DNA from 3 places in the Pantoea sp. GW821-FHT03E06 genome. Region 3 is predicted to be linked to each of the others. Evidence: riboswitches for the same ligand, from Rfam matches in the RefSeq annotation. Region 3 holds a riboswitch; each other region holds the start of a gene.
The links. Region 3 has a riboswitch for thiamine pyrophosphate ahead of AC07WB_RS19970 (LuxE/PaaK family acyltransferase). Riboswitches for the same ligand answer to the same signal wherever they lie in the genome.
Positions count from the first base shown of each region.

Region 1: it holds a riboswitch for thiamine pyrophosphate, as region 3 does, so the genes downstream of both, thiC (phosphomethylpyrimidine synthase ThiC) here and AC07WB_RS19970 (LuxE/PaaK family acyltransferase) in region 3, are expected to answer to the same signal.
Region 2: it holds a riboswitch for thiamine pyrophosphate, as region 3 does, so the genes downstream of both, thiM (hydroxyethylthiazole kinase) here and AC07WB_RS19970 (LuxE/PaaK family acyltransferase) in region 3, are expected to answer to the same signal.

Region 1 covers NZ_JBWKUG010000001.1:262,347-267,264, forward strand. Annotated here, with positions in the region: gene thiE (thiamine phosphate synthase) at 1-501, opposite strand, end outside; gene thiC (phosphomethylpyrimidine synthase ThiC) at 498-2,420, opposite strand; TPP riboswitch at 2,510-2,610, opposite strand; gene rsd (sigma D regulator) at 2,849-3,355, opposite strand; gene nudC (NAD(+) diphosphatase) at 3,444-4,217, shown strand; gene hemE (uroporphyrinogen decarboxylase) at 4,257-4,918, shown strand, end outside.
Region 2 covers NZ_JBWKUG010000001.1:2,745,156-2,750,073, forward strand. Annotated here, with positions in the region: gene fbaB (class I fructose-bisphosphate aldolase) at 1-316, opposite strand, end outside; gene thiD (bifunctional hydroxymethylpyrimidine kinase/phosphomethylpyrimidine kinase) at 464-1,264, opposite strand; gene thiM (hydroxyethylthiazole kinase) at 1,261-2,046, opposite strand; TPP riboswitch at 2,080-2,175, opposite strand; gene AC07WB_RS12850 (hypothetical protein) at 2,411-2,614, shown strand; gene ahpF (alkyl hydroperoxide reductase subunit F) at 2,683-4,251, opposite strand; gene ahpC (alkyl hydroperoxide reductase subunit C) at 4,323-4,886, opposite strand.
Region 3 covers NZ_JBWKUG010000002.1:76,177-81,094, reverse strand. Annotated here, with positions in the region: gene AC07WB_RS19980 (3-oxoacyl-ACP reductase) at 1-301, opposite strand, end outside; gene AC07WB_RS19975 (acyl-CoA reductase) at 379-1,827, opposite strand; gene AC07WB_RS19970 (LuxE/PaaK family acyltransferase) at 1,824-2,906, opposite strand; TPP riboswitch at 3,006-3,132, opposite strand; gene AC07WB_RS19965 (DksA/TraR family C4-type zinc finger protein) at 3,269-3,535, shown strand; gene AC07WB_RS19960 (hypothetical protein) at 3,583-4,701, opposite strand; gene AC07WB_RS19955 (AAA family ATPase) at 4,703-4,918, opposite strand, start outside.

The sequences.
Region 1 (4,918 bases), on a different contig from region 3:
TGAAATACCGCCGATTGCCACGGTTGGCATGTCCTGCAAACGTGCCAGATGGCGTTTCAATTCCACCACGCCCTGCGGGGCTGATGGCATGTCTTTGGTTTGCGTGGGATAGATATGTCCGAGCGCAATGTAAGAAGGGCGCAGCGCGAGTGCGCGATCCAGCTCGTTATCATCATGCGTCGATAAACCTAAGCGCAATCCAGCCTGACGAATGGCCGCCAGATCGGCAACATCGAGGTCTTCCTGACCAAGATGTACGCCATAAGCATGATATTTGATCGCTAAGCGCCAGTAATCATTGATGAACAGGCGTGCGCGATACTGCTTGCCAAGTGCAATCGCCTCGCGCACTGCATCTTCAACTTCATGATCCTCGCAATCTTTAATGCGTAGCTGGATAGTGCGCACACCGGCTTCCAGCAGGCGCGCGATCCACTCCACGCTATCAACTACTGGATACAGCCCCAGTTTTGGGGCGGTGGCAGGAAAGGCGTCAGTCATACTTTTTCCTCTTTTAGGGTATCGGCAGCGTGATACAACTCGCCGCCACGATTGCGGAAGGCATCCGACATTTGCGCCATGCCCACCTCGATGGTCTGAGCTTCAACCTGTTGACGGGCGGCAAATTCGCGGACTTCCTGGGTAATTTTCATCGAGCAGAATTTGGGGCCGCACATCGAGCAGAAGTGCGCCACTTTTCCCGATTCTTGCGGCAAGGTTTCGTCGTGGTAGGCGCGAGCGGTATGCGGATCAAGTGCCAGGTTGAACTGATCTTCCCAGCGGAATTCAAAACGTGCTTTGGACATCGCATTATCGCGAATCTGCGCGCCCGGATGGCCTTTCGCCAGATCCGCAGCGTGTGCGGCGATCTTGTAGGTGATCAGCCCCTGCTTCACATCCTCTTTATGCGGTAAACCGAGGTGCTCTTTGGGCGTCACGTAACACAGCATGGCGCAGCCAAACCAGCCAATCATTGCCGCGCCGATGCCGGAAGTGAAGTGGTCGTAGCCGGGTGCGATATCGGTAGTGAGTGGACCGAGCGTATAAAAAGGGGCTTCGTGGCAGTGCTCCAGCTGCTCGGTCATATTGCGGCGAATCATCTGCATCGGCACATGGCCCGGACCTTCAATCATCACCTGCACATCATATTCCCAGGCAATTTTCGTCAGTTCGCCTAGCGTATGCAGCTCGGCAAATTGCGCCTCGTCGTTGGCATCCTGAATTGAGCCCGGACGCAGGCCGTCGCCCAAAGACAATGCCACATCGTAGGCAGCACAGATCTCACAAATCTCGCGGAAGTGGAGATACAGGAAGCTTTCGGTATGGTGCGACAGGCACCATTTCGCCATGATTGATCCGCCGCGTGACACAATGCCGGTGAGTCGTTTAGCCGTCATGGGTACATAGCGCAACAGCACGCCAGCGTGGATAGTGAAGTAATCGACGCCTTGCTCCGCCTGTTCCAGTAGCGTGTCGCGGAATATTTCCCAGTTGAGGTCTTCGGCAATACCGTTCACCTTTTCCAGCGCCTGATAAATCGGCACCGTACCAATCGGCACGGGGCTGTTACGCAGAATCCATTCGCGCGTTTCATGGATATAACGTCCGGTAGAGAGATCCATCACGGTATCTGCCCCCCAGCGCGTTGACCACACCAGTTTCTCCACTTCTTCTTCAATCGAAGAACTGACCGCCGAGTTGCCGATATTGGCATTCACCTTCACCAGAAAGTTGCGACCAATGATCATCGGTTCGGATTCGGGATGGTTGATGTTAGCAGGGATGATGGCGCGGCCGCTGGCCACTTCCTGACGGACAAACTCCGCGGTGATATTTTCCGGCTGGTTGGCGCCAAAGCTGTGACCGGGATGCTGCTGAAGCAGCACTTCACCACGAATACGCTCGCGGCCCATGTTTTCACGCAGCGCAATAAACTCCATCTCCGGCGTGATGATGCCCTGACGTGCATAGTGCAGTTGGGTAACGCAGCGACCCACTTTGGCGCGGCGCGGCTGTGGCAGATGCTCAAAACGCAAATGATCCAGGCCTTCATCTGCCAGACGCTGTTGGGTGTAACGGGAACTCAGCTGGTGAATGGTTTCGCTGTCGCCGCGCGCTTCGATCCAGTTGGTGCGCAGCCTGGTGAGCCCCTGATGCACATTGATCGTGGCTTCAGGATCGCCATAAGCACCGGCCGTGTCGTATACCGGCACCGGTTCATTCGGCTCATACTGTGGATCGTCTTTACTGCCGCCGGTGTGCGTTGGGCTCAGTTGAATCTCACGCATGGGCACGCGAATATCCGCGCGGCTGCCGGTGATCCAGATGCGTTTTGAGTTCGGAAAAGCGGTTCCCTGGAGGGAATCGATAAATTCCTGCGCCTGAGCACGTTGTTCACGACGAGAGGTTTTAGCAGACATAGCAAATTTCCTATAAAAGTTGGAAGTTGCTTGCCCAGAGTTCGGAAGGAGTAACAGATACGATAACGGCATAAGCCGACATCGTGCTGATGATATCTACTCTTGTTCCCTTCGCAGGTACTAACCTGATCAGGTTCCGCGGATCCCGAATTAACGGTCTCAGCCCCTAAGGGCACTCCGACAAGGTGTTGGGTTTTACGATATAAGCTACTTTGCTTGCCATTTTGCACCTGGGCAGTGCTCGTGGCCGTCACGTACTTCGTGTACGCTCCGGTCCCTGCGCGCTGTCCGAGTGCAAACTGGCTGCGCACGCTACGCTTATATCGCAAAACCTGACTCTTCATTTTTCTGGAAGAGGCTCATAAAAAAAGCCCATTTAGCATAAGAGGGCTTTTCTCGAATAACAAGTTTTTTACAACTGCGGGCATTCAGGCCGGGCGGGCGATGACGCTGTCATTGGCAACCGGTAGATGCGCCAGCTGGTTATCCCAGGCGAGTTGTACCAGCTTATCTTCCAGCGTGAAGCGCGATTCCAGCACTTCGCCGACTTCGGACAGCGCCTGCTGAAAATCGACACAGTTATCGTCGTTAATCGCTTGCTGCAAATGACTGTCGTAGAGCTGCATGATGCGGTCAGTGTTCGCCTCAAGTGCCGGATAAATTTGCGCGGCAGCCATTAAGGGGTTATCACCCTGCATCTCACTAATAATGTGTTCATACACGCTAAAATGACCGGTAGAAAGGTAATCCACCAGATTGTGGCAAAATGCATCCAGCGCTTGTTCATCCAGCGCGGTTAACGCATCTTTTTGTGGCTTCAGGCCAATAAGCTCGTAGTACGTGACAAGCAGCTGTCGACGGGCGCGCAACCATGAATCAACCAATTCATTTCCGCCGCCGACACGCTTTGTCAGGTCATCTAACTGGTTAAGCATATGGGGCTCCAGGTAGGTTATAGTTGTTTATTACACACTTAATATTAGAGTTTCAGCGTGCGGTTTAACGCTAAGGACAACGATTAAGATGCAACGTGAGATCTCAAGCTTAGACGCTGGATGGTGGATTGTCAGCCATGAGCAAAAACTTTGGTTACCGCAGGGCGAACTGCCGCATGGCTTATCCACCGATTTTGGACTCAGTGGCAGCCACGGCATTTTGATTGGCGAATGGCAGGGCGAAAACGTCTGGCTCGTGCGGGAAGCGCGTCCAGACAGCATGGGCTCGGTCCGCCAACTGATTGATCAAGATGTCGGTCTGTTCCAGATCGCCGGGCGCGGCGTGCAGCTGGCGGAGTTCTATCGATCGCATCGCTGGTGCGGCTATTGCGGCCATGAAATGCATATCAGCAAGCGCGAGTTCGCTTGTCTGTGTCATCACTGCCGCGAGCGCTATTACCCGCAAATTGCGCCGTGCATTATTGTGGCCATTCGCCGTGGCGATGAGATTCTGCTTGCCAATCATGCCCGTCATCGCAACAACATTTACACCGTGCTGGCGGGCTTCGTCGAAGTGGGCGAAACCTTAGAACAAGCGGTGGCGCGTGAAGTGATGGAAGAGAGCAACGTGCGGGTGAAAAACGTGCGCTACGTTACTTCGCAGCCGTGGCCGTTCCCGCATTCACTGATGATGGCGTATATGGCCGAATACGCTGGCGGTGACTTGCAGCACGACGGCAAAGAGTTGCTCGATGCCGGTTGGTATCGCTATGACGATTTGCCACTGTTGCCGCCGCCAGGCACGGTTGCGCGTCGCCTGATCGAAGATACCGTTGCCCTGTGTCGCGCCAGCGCGGCGTGAAAATGCTACACTGCCGGCCTTAGCATGAGAGAGCCTATTATGAGTGAACTGAAGAACGATCGTTATCTGCGCGCCCTGTTACGTCAACCGGTAGATGTCACGCCGGTATGGATGATGCGACAAGCCGGGCGTTATTTACCGGAGTACAAAGCCACGCGCGCTGAAGCCGGTGATTTTATGTCACTGTGTAAGAACGCTGAGCTGGCATGTGAAGTTACGCTGCAGCCGCTGCGTCGCTATGCGCTGGACGCGGCGATCCTCTTCAGCGATATCCTCACCATTCCCGATGCGATGGGACTTGGGCTTTACTTTGAAACTGGCGAAGGCCCCCGTTTCTCCCATCCGATCACCTGTCGCGCCGATGTCGACAAGCTGCCGGTACCGGATCCTGAGCAAGAGCTCGGCTATGTGATGAACGCGGTGCGTACGATTCGTCACAATCTGAAAGGCGAAGTGCCGCTGATTGGCTTCTCAGGTAGCCCATGGACGCTGGCAACCTATATGGTGGAAGGCGGCAGCAGCAAAGCCTTCACGAAAATCAAAAAGATGATGTACGCCGATCCACAAACGCTGCACAAGTTGCTGGATAAGCTGGCGGACAGCGTCATTCTTTATCTGAATGCGCAGATCAAAGCCGGCGCGCAGTCAATCATGGTGTTCGATACCTGGGGCGGCGTACTGACTGGTCGCGACTATCGCGA
Region 2 (4,918 bases), on a different contig from region 3:
AACCGGCTTCAATCGCCAGTTCAACGATGTTTTTCGGATCGAAATAGGCAGGATTGGCAGCAAACGATGCGCCCGCCGAGTGCTCCACGCCCTGATCGACCGGTAGAATGGATAAATAGCCGGTGCCCGCCAGACGTCCGGTGTTGTACAGGGTTTGCATGTTGCGTAATACGGTAGGAGAACGATTGTTGTCGATCATCACACGATCAACATAATCCGCGCCGGGTAAATAGAGGCTGTCCGCTGGAATGGTCATGCAGCGATGTTGAAGAAGGCTATCCGCCTCTTTGCCCAATAACTGTACGATGTCCGTCATGTTCGCTCCTGATAAATGGCTGGATTGGAACCGACACCTGTCGATTCCCCCCCAACAGCCTGGACCGGAATGCCGCAGGCTGGCAAATTGCTGACTCCATTTTTCAGACGGATTCGCAGTGAAAAAGCGGCAATCTGGCGTTACGCCCTACCACCACTGATGGAAATGGTGCACTGGCCCAATGCCTTTGCCCACTTCCAGCGAATCGGCATGCAGCAGCGCCTGCTGCAGCCAGGCTTTGGCTTCAGCCACCGTCGCCGCCCAATCATTATGCCGTGGCCGCAGTGCGGCCAGCGCCGCTGAGAGTGAACAACCGGTGCCGTGCGTGTGTTGGGTATTGACGCGCGGCGCGGTAAAACGCTGGCGTCCCGCGCGGGTGATCAGCCAATCCGGGCTCTCGGCATCACTAAGATGTCCCCCTTTCATCAGCACCGCCTCACAGCCAAGATCCAGCAGCGCATCGCCCTGCTGCAGCATGGTTTTTTCATCCTGCGCCATAGCGCACCCCAACAGTGCTGCGGCTTCCGGCAGGTTCGGCGTGATCAACGAGACCTGCGGTAGCAGCAGTTCGCGTACGCTGGCTACCGCATCCGGCGACAGCAGCGCATCGCCACTTTTGGCAATCATTACCGTATCCAGCACCACAAACGGCAGGCTGGCGCGTTTCAGCCGCTCGGCCACCACTTCAACGATCGCCGTTTCTGCCAACATGCCGATCTTTGCGCTATCAATGCGCACATCGTCCAGCACCGAATCGAGCTGCGCGGCAACAAAATCGGGTTCGATACGATAAACCGACTGCACGCCGCAGGTATTCTGCGCCACCAGCGCAGTGATGACGCTGGTGCCATACGCGCCCAGCGCGGAGAAGGCTTTCAAATCGGCCTGGATACCGGCGCCGCCACTTGGATCGGTACCGGCGATGGTTAATGCGTTGATGCGTTTCATACTGTCATCTCCAGCGTCCAGAGCGCATCAAGAAAAGCCGACGCAAAACTGCCCGGCCCCTCGACTTGACGCGCCGTGATTTCACCGGCTAGCGACATCACACGACAGGCAGCGGCCACATGCAGCAGACGCTCGCCCGGTAAGCTGGTGAAAGCCGCCACCACCGCCGACAACGCGCAACCGGTGCCGACCACCCGCGTCATCAGCGGACTCCCGCCGGGGATCGCCAACGTTTGAGTGCCATCGGTAACGTAATCCACTTCGCCGGTTACGGCGACGACAGTGTCATAGTCACGCGCCAGCTGTTGCGCAGCGCTCAGCGCGGCATCGGCCTGATGCAGACTATCCACGCCACGACCGCCCGTTGCCTGATTAGCCAGGGCGAGAATTTCTGAAGCGTTACCACGAATCGCCGCCGGATGCAGACCAAGCAGCTGCTGGCAGAATTCGGTGCGCAGAGTTAATGCGCCGACCGCAACTGGATCCAGCGTCCACGGCGTGCCGGCTTTTTGCGCGGCCTGCACCGCCGCTAACATCGCGTCTCGACGATCGCGCGTTAGCGTGCCGACGTTTATCAATAACGCATCGGCAAACCCGGCAAACTGCGCGGCCTCTTCAGCATCAATCACCATCGCCGGAGAAGCGTGCAGCGCCAGCAATACATTGGCGGTAAAGGTTTGCACCACGTCGTTGGTCATACAGTGCACCAGTGGCGCTTGCTGTCGCAGGAGGAGCAAGGATTGCGCGAGTTGCGCAGTGGAGAGAAGGTTAGGCTGTGTCATAAAGCTCCCAACCGGCGATCAAGAAGGCGAATGCGGTCAGGCATCTGACTTCCCTACGCTGGCATTATCCAGATCAGGTCAGCGGGTGTATCTCAGCCCTGTGTTACAGGGGCACCCCGAGTCATAGCATGAATGTATTGCTTCATGCCGCAGACAGGATAATGGCAGCATCAGAGCTTGTAAATCAGTGAATGCCTCGTTCATTCATCCTGAGCAAACGAGGACGTTCCACGCCGCACCACCTTAAAATCGAGACCTGTCTGAATAACGCTTGATAAATATCAAGCCCATCTCGCTTGAAAATCGGCCTAATGGCATCCCGGATTTAAAGACAGACACCGCCCACCCCAATCCGGTAGCGATAATGAAATTAAAATTCTTCAGCTTTATTCCGCATGCACATCGATGGCGCAACGTCCAAATATCCCGTAAAGGCGCAATTTCGCCAGCGGGTCGCCACTATTTTTCTACTCATGTAGAAGCACAATGCAAAAGCTGCGGTGAACGACTGCATAAAGTCTATTACCGCGATATCAGCGATGCCGAAGCAAAACGCTGGTTAGGCTAAGGACGTATAAAGATAAAAAAAAGCCCCGCAACACAGGTTACGGGGCTATTGCGTGGCTATCGCAAAAATTATTCAGCCGGTTTAGTACGAATCAGATAATCAAAGGCGCTGAGTGAGGCTTTCGCACCTTCACCGCTGGCGATGATGATCTGCTTATATGGCACCGTGGTGCAGTCGCCGGCGGCGAATACGCCTTTCAGGCTGGTTTCGCACTTGGCATCAATAATGATTTCGCCCATTTTAGTGCGCTCAACCGCACCTTCCAGCCAGGTGGTGTTTGGCAGCAGGCCAATTTGCACGAAGATACCGCTCAGCGCGATTTCATGGCTGGTTTGGTTATTACGATCGATGTAGGTCAGGCTGGTAACCTTACTACCGTCACCTTTCACTTCCGTGGTCTGCGCATTCAGAATTACGTCGACGTTTTTCAGGCTGCGCAGTTTGTCCTGCAGCACTTTATCGGCGCGCATTTCGCTGGCAAATTCCAGCAGCGTGACGTGCTCAACAATGCCGGCCAGATCGATCGCCGCTTCAACTCCTGAGTTACCGCCGCCGATCACCGCCGTGCGTTTACCTTTGAACAGCGGACCGTCGCAGTGCGGGCAATAGGTGACGCCCTTGGTGCGATACTGCTCTTCGCCCGGTACGCCCATGTTGCGCCAGCGCGCCCCGGTGGCAATGATAATGCTGCGAGATTTCAGTACCGCGCCGGATGCGGTTTCAATCGCGTGCAGACCGCCCTCTTTCGCCGCAGGAATCAGCTTAATGGCGCTCTGGGTATCAATCACATCCACGTCGTAATCATCAACGTGAGCGCGCAATGAACCAGCCAGCTTGGCGCCTTCGGTTTTCGGCACGGAGATGTAGTTTTCAATGTCGACGGTGTCGAGCACCTGGCCACCAAAGCGTTCGCCCATCAGGCCAGTACGAATACCTTTACGTGCCGAGTAGATGGCCGCTGCTGCGCCCGCTGGGCCGCTGCCGACGATCAGCACTTCATAGGCATCACGTTTGTTCAGCTCTTCCGCCGCGCGTTTATCGGCGTTGGTGTCCACTTTACCGACGATTTCCGCCAGGCTCAGACGGCCCTGACCGAACTCTTTGCCATTCAGAAATACCGCTGGCACGCCCATCACGTTGCGTTCGGTGATTTCGTTCTGGAACATACCGCCATCAATCGCGGTATGGCTGATGCGCGGATTCAGTACCGCCATCAGGTTCAGCGCCTGTACCACGTCAGGACAGTTGTGGCACGACAGTGAATAATAGGTTTCGAAATGGAAGTCACCTTCCAGCGCTACCACTTGATCCAGCAGGCTCTGCGCTTCTTTCGAAGGGTGTCCACCGGTTTGCAGCAGGGCTAAAACCAGTGAAGTGAATTCATGGCCCATTGGCGAACCGGCAAAGCGCGGACCGCTCTGGCTGCCTGGGTTAGTAATCAGGAAAGAGGGTTTACGCACCGGACGATCGTTCTCTTCACGGAAGCTGACTTTATCTGACAAGCTCGCGATATCGACCAGCAGAGTACGGATCTCTGCCGATTTAACGCCATCATCCAATGTGGCAATCAACTCAACCGGTTTCGTTAATTTCTCAAGGTAAGCCTTGAGCTGGGTTTTTAAATTGGTGTCGAGCATAGTGAGTTCCTGTCATGAAAATCGGGTGCCGTAGCACCCGATAGAGAAAGATCGAATGGCGTGATGTTGGCTTAGATTTTGCCAACCAGGTCCAGTGATGGAGCCAGCGTTGCTTCGCCTTCTTTCCATTTTGCCGGGCAAACTTCGCCTGGGTGAGAAGCCACGTACTGTGCTGCTTTCACTTTGCGGATCAGGTCAGATGCATCACGGCCAATGCCTTCTGCAGTGATTTCGATCGCCTGAATGATGCCTTCCGGGTCAACGATGAAGGTACCGCGGTCTGCCAGACCTTCGTCTTCACGCATGATTTCGAAGTTACGGGTCAGCGCGCCAGTTGGGTCACCGATCATCGCGTATTTGATTTTTGCGATGGTGTCAGAAGAACCGTGCCAGGCTTTGTGGGTAAAGTGCGTGTCGGTAGAAACAGAGTAGATATCTACGCCCAGTTTCTGGAACTCTTCATGATGGTCTGCAACGTCACCCAGTTCGGTTGGGCATACGAAGGTGAAGTCAGCCGGGTAGAAGAAGAAAACACTCCATTTACCTTCAACGTCTTTCTCGGTGACTTCGATGAATTCGCCGTTTTTGAACGCTGCGTTTTTAAATGGTTTGATCTTGGTATTAATGATGGACATGGTGACCTCCGTTAAAAGATGTGATGCAAGTT
Region 3 (4,918 bases):
GGTCGGTATCAAACACATAGGGGGCAAAGGCGTTGTTGATTACGGCATCAAGGCAGCCGGTGGCGCTGACGATCTGCTCCATCATGGCGTTGACCTGCTGCTCAGAGGTGACATCTGCCGCGATGGCTAATGCCTCGCCGCCCAGCGACCGGCACGCCTCAACCACGCTAGCGGCGGCGTCTGCATTGCGCAGATAATTGACCACCACAAAAGCGCCTTCCGCGGCGAAGGCTTTGGCAAGGGCAGCGCCAATACCCCGGCTTGCACCGGTAACCAGCACCGTACGGTTAGTGAATTTCATTAAAGGCTCCTGAAATATGGGATGTGAATCTTAGAGGTGTCTGGGTATGTATGAATGCGCGCCCTACAAAACGCATATCAGTCTGCATAGGGCGCGAATCGTTCAGCCGCCGCCTCTGCGCCCTGCTCGATCTCGGTGATAGTGACCAGATCAAGCAGGCTAAAACGGCCATCGTGATGCCAGCCCGCTTCAGGCGACGTCATGTCACCGAACGCCGTAATGCGGGTAACACCCGCCTGGCCCAGCAAAGCGGAAAGACGAAACAGTTCGGCAGGCGTTGCAGCCACGCCTGCCGTCTGGAGAACCTGGCGCTGCTGCGCTAACGCCTGTATGGCCTCCTCCAGCGCATCAACGGCGACCACTTTCAGCGTGCGTCCGAGTGCGGAAGGTAACAGCGCTTCCGCTTGTGCCACGCTCACCACCGCCCAGCCGTCGGTGGGATGGCCGTAAAGCGTTCGGCCATCCGCCAGCGCACGCATCTCTTCGCCATTACGCCATGCCGCGAGGCTGTTCATCTCTTCAATAGCCAGTGGGCGGCGCGGATGTTTACGTGCCAACGCGGCAAGTTCATGCGCGATATAGGCGGCGAATTCGTCCGATGACACCGCTCCTCCGCGCTCGACAAACAACATCTGCGGCGAGTAGCAGCCGGCCTGGTCGTAACGCATCACGTCATAAGCCACGCGTCGTGCCAGTTGTGCGCCCTGACGGGTATTGAGCGCCGAGGCGGCTACCAGCCCAACGCTGATTTTATGGCCATGCGGCAGGAAACGCGTGGTGACAGGCAAACGCTGCTGAATGGCGGCGAGCGTGTTGTTGCCACCATAGGCCAGCACCACATCCGCTTGCCGTAACCAGGTCGGCTCAGTTTCCGCGCTGCCGCCCTGCCACCAAACCACCGCCAGACACGCGCCAAGTTGAGGATCGATTTCGGCCAGCAGCTGCGCAAACCAGCTCGCCATCAGCGGTTCATTGCCGGGTAATTTGCCAATGGTGCCGGCCTTCACCAGCAAACCACAAATCAGGCTCCACAGCGGTAAGCCCGGCACATTGCCAGCCCAGATATGCAGCAGGAGTTCCGGGCCAAACGCACGGGCAAAACCGCCTTTGGGCCGTGGCTGAAAATCATCCAGCATCTGCGGATGGGCGAAGTCCTCCGCCAGAAAGCGCTTAAGCTGCGGCTGGCGAAATGTCTTGAGATAACCGGTGAGGCCAAGGCGCACCATGTCTGCGTCATAGCCCGTCACGATCGGCAGCAGCTTTTCGGCCTTAATGCGCAAGGGATGCGTGCGATCCAGCAGTCGCGCCACCGCTTCATCAATAATGGTGATGATCTGCGCCACGCTCAGCTGATGCAGATAGGCGCGCGCATTGGCGCGTACGCGGGCAGTCAGCGCGATGATTTGCGCTTCGTCCAGCGCCGGAACATCCACTTCCACGATCTCACTACCCTGACCAAATCGCAGCGTGTGCCATTGCACTTCGCTGGCGCATAAGCCCGGCAGATGCCCCGCCACTTCTTTCACGGATTCACCTGCGCGGCAGCCAGAAAATCTTCCATGGTCAGTGAGCATCCCTTTGCATCCGCGCCGTTTACCCGTCCAAGCAGGTGAAAACCACCAGGCACGATGATGCCTGCATCCTCCGTCAGCAAAGCGGAAACGGAATTGAAATGGGCCAGATCGTGATGTACCAGCACGCCAACTTCGCCATCGGGCATGTCGTCGCCGGTTAATGGGTTCACAACACGCGTGCGGATCCAGTGCGGGCCGGATTTGACCGGCGGGCAGATTTCATTGCCCTCGTCATAAAATTGCGTGCTGATTTCCGTCATGCCGTACATGTTGATGCACTGCGCGCGTGGAATGCCAAAGGCATTGGCAAGCGATGTGTAAAATGCCTCTGCGGCAACCTCGCGGGATTGGCCTTTAAATCCGCCGGTGTCAAGAATACGGCTGCCGGCGGGAAGGGAGAAACGACGCTGCTGGCGCTGCATTTCGTCCAGCAGCGGTACAAAGCTGTAGCTGGCACCCAGCAGCGCATAGGGTTCACCGCTGTGTTCAGCCTGCTCAAGCGCGGCGAATACGCGTTCCACGTCGAGGCCGTGTTCACCCACCATCACTTCACTTGCGGGTGTACCAAAGGCCTGTACCGCCAGCGCCAGGTATGTCGCCAGCGAGGAGTTCGGCATCGCGACGGTATCCGGAAACAGAATCCCCATACGAATGCGATCGACGCCTGCCATAAAGCGCTGGCGGAAATTCAGCATCATCGAACATTGCCAAACGTCCAGCGTTGGATGGTAGCTGCGACCTTTGACTGTACCGGTGGTGCCGCTGGTCATAAAAACAGCCTGCATCGCTTCGATGGGGCCACAGCTCAGGGTAAAGTCTTTGAAAGCGGTAATCGGAATCGCCGGAATATTGCGCCAGTGTTTGACCGTCAGCGGCGTGCGTCCTCGCTGGATGGCGAAGCGGCGATAGGGTTGGTTGTGGGCGAATTGATAGGCGAAGATTTCGAGGGCCAGCTGGTTGAAATCGTCATCCGAGCTGTCGCTGCGCTGGAGGAAAGCCAGCAACGTTGAGATTATTGCCGATTCGGTCATGTTCGTAGCCACCTTTGCGATTGCATTAAAACTCCCCGGCATCACCCGAAGAGCGCGAACTGTCCGCTACAAAGCACAAAGATGGAATCAGGGCGTGCAAGCCCTGCGGTTCCGCATCCCTACGCCGGTATTAGCCGGATCAGGTTCGGAGGGTCACTACGATGCCAGTAAAAAACACCAGCCGGTAGAATCTCAGCCCCCTAACAGGGCACCCCTTGGAACAAGCCGCAGTCTAGGATGGCGCCTGATGATGTGTCAATAGGAGTAAAAAGACGGCTGATGTTGCACGGCATCTTTGCCTGACCGGCATTTATTGCATGTTGCCTTATACTTAGTTCATGGCTTTGCGTAAGAGGTGAAATATGGCGGGCGGTTGGTCTGATGATGGTGCAGTAAACAAACAAATTGATGCCACGGTAGATGATGCAGTGGCACGGGCGCGCAGTCATCTCGGACACGGTGAAAGCGCCGAGTTTTGCGACGAGTGCGGCGCTCCCATCCCGGAAGCGCGCCGTGCGGCGTTAAAGGGCGTGCGTTACTGTGTAAATTGTCAGAGTAACATCGATAAAAAACAGGCGGCGATTGGCGGTTACAACCGTCGCGGCAGTAAAGATAGCCAGCTAAGGTAATCAAAAGATGATCTCCCCAACAAGAAAAGTACATACCCCCAGTGACGCTAAAATATGTCCTTTGAAAATAAAATGTCCTTTGTTAACTTTGCGAGTGGCGTGGCCGATATAACACCGTCTTCAATGGTGGTGTTGAAAAGCATTACCCTCAACTGACTATCGGTGATCGTTTCCTTTAAAATCCCCTCCAACGATTTCTTATAATTTTGATTGTATAAGTTTGACTTCGTGAGCAGGTTAGCAACATCCTGCTTATGGTTTTCATATATTTCGGCCGCATTGAAGAATGAAAGCTGGTGATAATAATCATTGGCTTTATTTAATGAGATAGATATGTCACTTGGATGATAAACAGTTTTAACACTCTCTGTGTTGATGAGGAAGATGACATCATCATTATTTTTATCAACGTAAGGATACTTATAGGGAAAAAGAAAATCTCTTTTCAAGATCGTATTGCAGTATGCACAAGAAGGAATGAAATTAGCTAACGTCAAGGAGAATAAAGAAAATACTGACTTATTATAGAAATGATCCAATTGCGCGATGGCTTCGCCTTGTTTGTCTTTTTTGTAAGTCTCGATGTACTGCCTATTACAATAAGGACAGATTGGGACATTTATTTTTTGAATAATATTATACCTCGTTTCTTTATCAATAAAAGAATAATCAAATACCTCCTCGAAATTAACGTTAATTAATTTTAATTCTTTAAGAATCAGATCATAAAACGCCCAGTACTTTTCATTACTTTTTTTGGCATCATCGATAAGATTTGCGTTTACCAGCCCAATCAGCGGAGTAATACTGTTACCTCTGAGGTCACGGTAAATGCCCTTCATTTCATGATTCTTTACATTCACAAGAGATTGGCGTTTAACATAATCAAAATACGCTTTCCCTTTGATTAAAAAATCTTTCAACAATAAATACCCGGAGATAAATAATTCTCCTTTCAACCCTTTAAGATTATTGTTGTCAAAAGGGTTAGTCAGGATAACTTCGATAAAATCATTGTCTAGCGACACATTATTTGGCAGAGTAAGTAATTTATGCTTAATGGTTAACCGCTTGCTGGCTGGTAAGGTCATCTTTTTTGAAATGAGATCGATGTAATTCTTAACGAAACTTTCATCATCAAATGGCGTACTGGCGAGATTGATCATTTCAAAGCTCCTTTTTTAATTGCGCAATACGTTTTTCAAGTTTTTCAATCTCAGCTAAAGTGCTTTCATTCTCGCCAAATGTAGAATGAAACATTTGTAAAATCCTGTTTTTTATTAATGGATCACCGATTAAGTCAATTACATTTCTGGCACTACTTACAGTATATTCTGCGGTGTTCTCACCCCTAATGAAAGCAATTAACCCTGCTATTTTCGT